Regions from separate parts of the Streptomyces sp. NPDC015032 genome, predicted to be linked through region 2. Evidence: riboswitches for the same ligand, from Rfam matches in the RefSeq annotation. Region 2 holds a riboswitch; the other holds the start of a gene.
The links. A riboswitch is a leader RNA that binds a small molecule or an ion and turns the genes downstream of it on or off. The one in region 2 is predicted to bind cobalamin.
Positions count from the first base shown of each region.

Region 1 (3,795 bases), on a different contig from region 2:
CACTCGTCGGCGCCATCCTGTGGAATCTGCTGACCTGGCTGGTCGGACTGCCGTCCAGCTCCTCGCACGCCCTGTTCGGCGGCCTGATCGGCGCGGCGGTGATGTCGGCGGGCTGGTCGTCGGTCAACGGCGGCACCGTCGTCACCAAGGTGCTGCTCCCCGCGGTCGCCGCCCCGATCGTCGCAGGTCTGGCCGCGCTGCTGGCCACCCGGCTGACGTACCGGATCGGCGGGAAGATCCGCAACGACGCCCAGGAGAAGGCCACCGCAAAGGGCTACCGTGCCGGTCAGATCGCCTCGGCCGGACTGGTCTCCCTCGCCCACGGCACCAACGACGCGCAGAAGACCATGGGCATCATCACCCTCGCGCTGGTCACCGGTGGCGTCCTGCACCCCGGCTCCAACCCGCCGGTCTGGGTCATCGTCTGCGCCGGTACGGCCATCGCGCTCGGCACCTACCTGGGCGGCTGGCGCATCATCCGCACCATGGGCAGCGGCCTCACCGATCTCAGGCCGCCGCAGGGCTTCGCCGCCCAGACCAGTGCGGCCACGGTCATCCTGGCCTCCTCGCACCTCGGCTTCTCCCTCTCCACCACCCAGTCCTGCTCCGGCGCCGTGATGGGCGCGGGCCTCGGCCGCCGGGGCGGCGTGGTCCGCTGGTCCACCGCCACCCGGATGTTCGTCGCCTGGGGCCTGACCCTGCCGGCCGCGGGCCTGGTCGGCGCGGGCGCGGAACTCCTCACCAAGCAGGGCACCTGGGGCGTCGTCGTCGTCGCGGTGCTGCTGGTCGCGGGCTCCGGGACGATCTGGCTGGTGTCGCGCCGCAAGCCGGTCGGCCACGGCGACGTCGCACCGACGGGCGGCGACGCCGAGCCCGCGGGCGTCGTCACGACGGCCATCGCCGCCGTCATCCCGCCGCCCACCGTGGCGCAGGCGACGGCCCAGGACCTCAAGACCACCATTCCGGCCCCGGCCGGGACCACTCCGGACCCGGCGCGACCCGCCACCGTCTAGGCCGTCCGCCCGGACCCGGCCGTCCGTCCGTCTAAGGATTTCAGCATGAAAATCGACTGGGCAGCCCTCGGCTCCGTCTTCGGCGTCTCCCTCGTCGTCACCGTCGCGCTGGTGGGCCTCTTCACCCTGGGCATCGTCGGCCTCTCCAAGCAGCCCGAACCGGCGGCACAGGGCGGCTCCGGCGGCTCGCTGCTGCTGGCCCGCGCCGGCGCGTACGTCTGCTTCGCGCTGTGCGCCGCGGCGGTCGCGTACGGGATCTATCTGATCGTCGCCTGAGCACTCCCCCGCCCACTCCCCCGTCGGGCCGGACACCCCTGGTGTGTCCGGCCCGTTGTGGTGTGCCCCGGCCCGGTGTGGGCCTCAGCACACTGCGCCGTCGCAGGTCAACGGCAGGTTGACGGGCGATCGCAGAGCGTGGTGGACTGCCGGAGCCAATTACGGCGACAGCAGAGGAAGCCGGTGCGAATCCGGCGCGGTCCCGCCACTGTCACCGGGGAGCAGTCCCCCACACCGGAAGTCACGGCGCGCGCGAGCGGGCTGGAAGGCCGGGGGAACTGCGGATCCGGGAGCCAGGAGACTCTCGTCGCCGGTCACGTCGAACCAGGGCGCGGACCCTGAGTGAGGACATATCGCCATGCCTGGCTGCCGTGCGTCCGTTGCTGTGGCGCTCTCGTCGAGAGCCGCCTGTACGAAGGTCCTCCGAGGCGCGTCGGCCGGTTGAGCCGTGCGTGCCGATCGCATCTTCGCGTACGGCGCCACGGCCGGTCTGATCGGCGATCTGCTGCTCGGTGACCCCCGCAGGGGGCATCCGGTCGCCGCCTTCGGGCGGGCCGCGGCGGGCGTCGAGCGCCGTCTGTGGCGCGACCACCGCGGGTGGGGCGCGCTGCACACCCTTGTCTGCGCCGGAGGCGCCGCGGGTGGTGCCGCGCTGATCACCCGTGCCGTGCGCGGCCGCCCCGCCGCCTCCGTCGCGCTGACCGCGGCCGCCACCTGGTCCGTCGTCGGCGGTACGTCCCTGGGGCGTGAGGCCCGGACCATCGGCGCCGCCCTGGCCGCCGGTGACATCGAGCGTGCCCGCGAGCGGCTGCCGCATCTGTGCGGGCGGGACCCGCACTCCCTCGACGGGCCGCAGATCGCCCGTGCCGTGGTGGAGTCGGTGGCCGAGAACACCTCGGACGCCGTGGTCGGCGCCCTGGTGTGGGGCGCGCTGGCCGGTGTGCCCGGGCTCGTCGGCTTCCGGGCCGCCAACACCCTCGACGCCATGGTCGGCCACAAGTCGGCCAGGCACCGTCGCTACGGCTGGGCCTCGGCCCGTCTCGACGACCTCGCGGGTTGGCCGGGTGCCCGGCTCACGGCCCTGCTCGCGGTGGCCGCCGGCGGGCGGCCACGTGGCGCGGTACGGGCCTGGCGGGCCGACGCGGCCAAGCACCCGAGCCCCAACGCGGGGCCGGTGGAGGCCTCGTTCGCGGGTGCGCTCGGCGTACGGCTCGGCGGGACCCTCGCATACGGCGGCCGGGTCGAGCACCGTCCCGTCCTGGGCGGGGAGACGGGCCGGACGGTGGAGACCGAGGACATCGAACGCGCGGTACGGCTGTCGCGCCGGGTGAGCGCGCTGGCCCTCGGCGTGTGCGTGGCGGGACGGCTGGGCGCGGGCCTCGCCGCACGGCGGATCGCGGGCCGCCGGGCCGCGGGAACCCATGGGGCAGGAACGCGCATCGCAGGACGGAGACGGACATGAGCGGCGGACTGCTGGTCGCCGGAACCACCTCGGACGCGGGCAAGAGCGTCGTCACGGCAGGCATCTGCCGCTGGCTCGTGCGCCGGGGCGTGAAAGTGGCGCCCTTCAAGGCGCAGAACATGTCGCTGAACTCGTTCGTCACCCGCGAGGGTGCCGAGATCGGCCGCGCCCAGGCCATGCAGGCACAGGCCGCCCGGGTGGAGCCGACGGCGCTGATGAACCCGGTCCTGCTCAAGCCCGGCGGCGACCGCTCCAGTCAGGTCGTCCTGATGGGCAGGCCGGTGGGCGAGATGAGCGCCCGCGGCTACCACGGGGGCCGGCAGGAAGCGCTGCTCTCCACGGTCGTGGACTGTCTGGAGCAGCTTCGGGGCACGTACGACGCGGTGATCTGCGAGGGGGCGGGCAGTCCGGCCGAGATCAATCTGCGGCGCACGGACATCGTGAACATGGGCATCGCCCGGGCGGCCCGCTTCCCGGTCGTGGTCGTCGGCGACATCGACCGCGGGGGCGTCTTCGCCTCGTTCTTCGGTACGACCGCGCTGCTCGACGCCGAGGACCAGTCGCTGATCGCTGGGTACCTCGTCAACAAGTTCCGGGGTGACGTGTCGCTGCTGGAGCCGGGCCTGGAAATGCTGCGCGGGATCACCGGGCGGCAGACGTACGGGGTGCTGCCCTTCGCCCACGGCCTCGGCATCGACGAGGAGGACGGGCTGCGGCCCGCTTTCAAGAACGGCACTGCGCTGCGCGGAGCCGTACGCGAATCGGTCGTCGCGCCGCCGTACGGCGACGAGGTGCTGCGCGTCGCGGTGTGCGCCGTGCCCCTGATGTCGAACTTCACCGACGTGGACGCGCTGGCCGCCGAACCGGGCGTCGTCGTCCGGTTCGTGGACCGCGCCGAGGAACTGGCCGACGCCGACCTCGTCATCGTGCCGGGCACCCGCGCCACCGTGAAGGCGCTGTCCTGGCTGCGCGAGCGCGGCCTCGCCGACGCCCTGGTGCGACGCGCCGCCGAGGGCCGGCCGGTCCTCGGGATCTGCGGCGGCT
Region 1 is NZ_JBIBVN010000002.1:64,077-67,871, forward strand. Features, by position in the region: gene ACF08M_RS03215 (anion permease) at 1-1,013, shown strand, start outside; gene ACF08M_RS03220 (hypothetical protein) at 1,059-1,289, shown strand; cobalamin riboswitch at 1,462-1,593, shown strand; gene ACF08M_RS03225 (cobalamin biosynthesis protein) at 1,738-2,751, shown strand; gene ACF08M_RS03230 (cobyric acid synthase) at 2,748-3,795, shown strand, end outside.
Region 1: another riboswitch for cobalamin. It lies ahead of ACF08M_RS03225 (cobalamin biosynthesis protein); the one in region 2 lies ahead of ACF08M_RS15790 (ABC transporter substrate-binding protein).

Region 2 (3,795 bases):
ACGGGCAGGGACCAGGCATCGGTTCCATCGATCCGTACCTGTCCGGCGTCCGGGCGCAGGACGCGGTAGACGGCGCGCAGGAGGCTGGACTTGCCGCTGCCGTTGGGGCCGACCAGGCCGATCACCTCGCCGGGGCGGGCGTGCAGTGAGACGTTCCGGACGAGGTGGCGTGCCCCGGCGGTCAGGGTGACGCCGTCTACGGTGAGTTCGGTCGCGCTCATCCCACTCCTGGGTCGGTGTTCCGTCGGGCGTCGCGGCGCATGAGCCAGAGGAAGAAGGGACCACCGCACAGCGCCGTGAGCACCCCGACGGGGATCTCCATGGGCGCGGCGACGGTACGAGCGGCGATGTCGGCCCAGATCAGGAAGACCGCTCCGCCCAGTGCGGCCGTCGGCAGCACACGACGGTGGTCGCCGCCTACGAAGAGACGCACGATGTGCGGCAGCATCAGGCCGACGAAGCCGATTGGTCCGGCCGCCGCGACCAGTACCCCGGTGACGAGGGACAGCATGATGAACATGCGGGTCCGGAACCGGGCCACGTCCAGTCCCATCGTCGTGGCGGCCTCTTCACCCGCCAGCAGCAGGTTCAGGTGCCGTGCCTGCACCAGGAGGACGGCGATGCCGAGCAGCAGGGCCGCGCTGGGCAGCCACAACGTGCCCCAGCTGACGCCGCCGAGGCCGCCGAGGGTCCAGGCGAGCACCGCGCGGGCCTCGTGGCCCCGGCCGGCGGTGAGCAGCAGCAGGTCCATCACCGCGGTGAGCACCGCCGCGGTCGCCACGCCGGACAGCACGAGCCGCACCGAGGTGATGCGTCCGCCGGTGCGGGCAGTCGCGTACACCACCACCAGCGAGCCCAGGGCACCGGCGAACGCGGCGGCCGACATCGGCACCGGCCCGAACACACTCGCGCCGAAGACGATCATCGAGACCGCGCCGAGAGAGGCTCCGGAGGAGACGCCCAAGAGGTACGGCTCGGCAAGCGGGTTGCGGATCAGGGCCTGCATGGCGGTGCCCACCACCGCGAGCCCGGCACCGGTCACGGCCCCGAGCAGCACGCGCGGTGCGCGCACGTCGAGGACGATCGTCTCCCGCGCCCGGGACCAGTCGGGATCCGTCCAGTCGGCGCCCAGGGCATGTGTCACGATGCCCCACACCTGGCCGGGCGGCACGTGTACCGAGCCGATGGACAGGCCGGCCGTGGCGGAGAGCACCAGCAGCAGCGCGAGGACGGCCGACGTGAGCGCGAGGGTGATGCCACCCGGCCGGTTCATGCGGCGCCCGCTCCGAGCCGCCGGCGCGTCGGGGGCGTCGGTCTTCGCGGGCGTCCTTGTCACCGGAAGCTCTCGGGATGCAGGCCGCGGGCCAGGCCGTCGACCGCGTACGCCGACCGGATGCCGACCAGGGTCTCGGTCAGCGGCAGCACCACGAACCGCTTGTTCTTGACGGCGGGGACATCGGCGAGTGCGGGCTGCGAGAGCAGGAACTCCTTCTTCTGCTGGACACTTCCGGAACCCGCGTAGTCGTAGATGGCGATGACCTCCGGCCTGCGGGCCACGACCTGCTCCCAGGAGACATCTCCGAAGACGCCGTCGAGGTCCGCGAAGACGTTCCGGCCGCCGGCCAGCCGGATCAGCTCGCTGCCCAGGCCCTTGCCACCCGCGGTGAAAGCCGTCTTGTCGCCGCTGTCGTACACGAAGACGGACACTTCGGCCTTGCCCTCGACCGCCGTGGTGGCCTTGTCGACGCGTCCCCGGAGATCGGCCACCAGCTTGTCGGCGCGGTCCGGGACGCCGAAGATGCTGCCGACGGTGCGGATCTCGTCGTAGGTGTCGCTCATCGTCACCTGCTTCTTGCCGCAGGATTCGCGGTTGAGGTAGGTGTCGATGCCGGCGTCGGCGAACGCCTTGCGGGAACGGCCCTCGTTCTCCGCGAACGCGCTGCCGTAACCGCCGTAGACGAAGTCCGGCTCCGCGTCGAGGACGGTCTCGAAGGACGGCTCCTTCCTCGCCAGTTCGGGTATCGCCTCGAAGTCCTTCTTCAGCCCGGGCAGGACGTCCGAGTCGGGGAAGGCGGTGCCGGCCATGCGGTCCTTCAGGCCCAGGGCGAGCATCAGTTCCGCCGGATGCTGATGGATGGTGACCGCCCGCGAGGGCGGTCTGACGTACGTCGTCTTCACGCCGCAGTTGTCGATGCTGATCGGGAAGCCCTCGACCGGTGACGCGTCGGCCTTCGGGTCCCCGGCGGATTCGTCGCCCGTGCCACAGCCCGCGATCAGCAGGGTGGTGGACAGGGCGACGACCGCGGCGACGGTGCGCAGGGCACGACGGGGGAGGGCATGGGGGAAACAGGGGCGGCGGGGTATGCCGAAGTACACGTAGAGCCTCCTGGGGAGTCCGCGCTCCTCAAAACGGGCCCGCGACAGGCCAGTGTCCTGACTCCCGGATCGACGCTCCCCCCGCCTTCCCGCGCAGGGCGCAGGGGCATGTCGAAGGGTTGTACTCCCCGGTCACAGTGGCGGGACCGTGCCGGATTCGCACCGGCTTCCTGTCTCCCGTCGCGGCGATGACCTGCCGATATTACGTTTCAACGAGGCTGCCGCACAAAGGGCGCCCATGTGAGTGATCGCACGTCGCCGAACGGGTTCGTCCTTGGGAAGGCGGAGCCGCAGGACGTACAGCGCGATGTGGACCGCTTTCCGCCGGCGAGGCCTCGCGAACGGGCAGCGACCGGTGGCCGGGATGCCCCTGCCCGGCGAGGCGTCCGCGCCTCGCGCGACGATGCCCGATGCAGCCGTTGACCCTACGGTGGTGGCATGGCGGTGATCAGCGGTTGGAGGCGATGGACGCGGCCCCGGATCGGTGTGATGGAAGCACTGGGCCTGGCTGCGCTGTTCCTGTTGTCGGTCGTGGCTTCCTCGGTCGTACCGCACGAGCACACGGTCTCCTTGCGGTGGCCTGCCGTGGTGCTGGCAGGTGTCGGTTGCTCCGCGCTGGTGTGGCGCCGGCAACACCCTTTCGGCGTACTGGTCGTCGCGGTTGGCTGCGGGGTGGCCTTTCAGGTGCTCGGATTCCGCGAGAGCCCTCTGGTGATCAGCCCGGTCCTGGTGTCGGTCTACACCGTGGCCGCACTGACCGACCGGCGTGCCACCTGGACCGCGGCAATATTCGCGGCTTCCGTTCTGGTGGGCGTCGCCGTGCTGTGCGACCCGCACGCATGGCTGGCCCCCGACAACGCGGCGATGCTGGCGTGGACGGCGCTGCCCGCCGCGGTCGGGGACGGGCTGCGCTCACGGCGGGCCTATGTGGCGGCCGTGGAGGAGCGGGCGGAACACGCGGAGCGCACGCGTGAGCAGGAGGCGCAGCAACGGGTGGCGGCCGAACGGGTGCGGATCGCGCGCGAGCTGCACGACATCGTCGCGCACCACATCGCCTTGATCAACGCGCAGGCAGGCGTGGCCGTCCATCTGGTGGAACGGCGGCCGGAACAGATCGTGGCAGCCTTGGAGGACATCCGGGACACCAGTCGGTCCGCGCTGGACGAACTGCGGGTGACCGTGGGGCTGCTGCGGCAGTCCGACGACCCGGTGGCGCCGCGTGACCCGATGCCCGGCCTGGCGCGCGTACCGGCGCTTCTGGCCTCGTTCGAGCGCGCCGGTCTGACCGTGAGCCATACCCGGCGGGGCATCGCCGAACCGCTGGCGCCGACGGTCGACCTGGCCGCGTACCGCATCGTCCAGGAGGCCCTGACGAACGTGCACAAGCACGCCGGTGCCGACCATGCCCGCTTGTTCCTG
Region 2 is NZ_JBIBVN010000009.1:97,271-101,065, forward strand. Features, by position in the region: gene ACF08M_RS15780 (ABC transporter ATP-binding protein) at 1-221, opposite strand, end outside; gene ACF08M_RS15785 (FecCD family ABC transporter permease) at 218-1,273, opposite strand; gene ACF08M_RS15790 (ABC transporter substrate-binding protein) at 1,333-2,376, opposite strand; cobalamin riboswitch at 2,406-2,588, opposite strand; gene ACF08M_RS15795 (sensor histidine kinase) at 2,815-3,795, shown strand, end outside.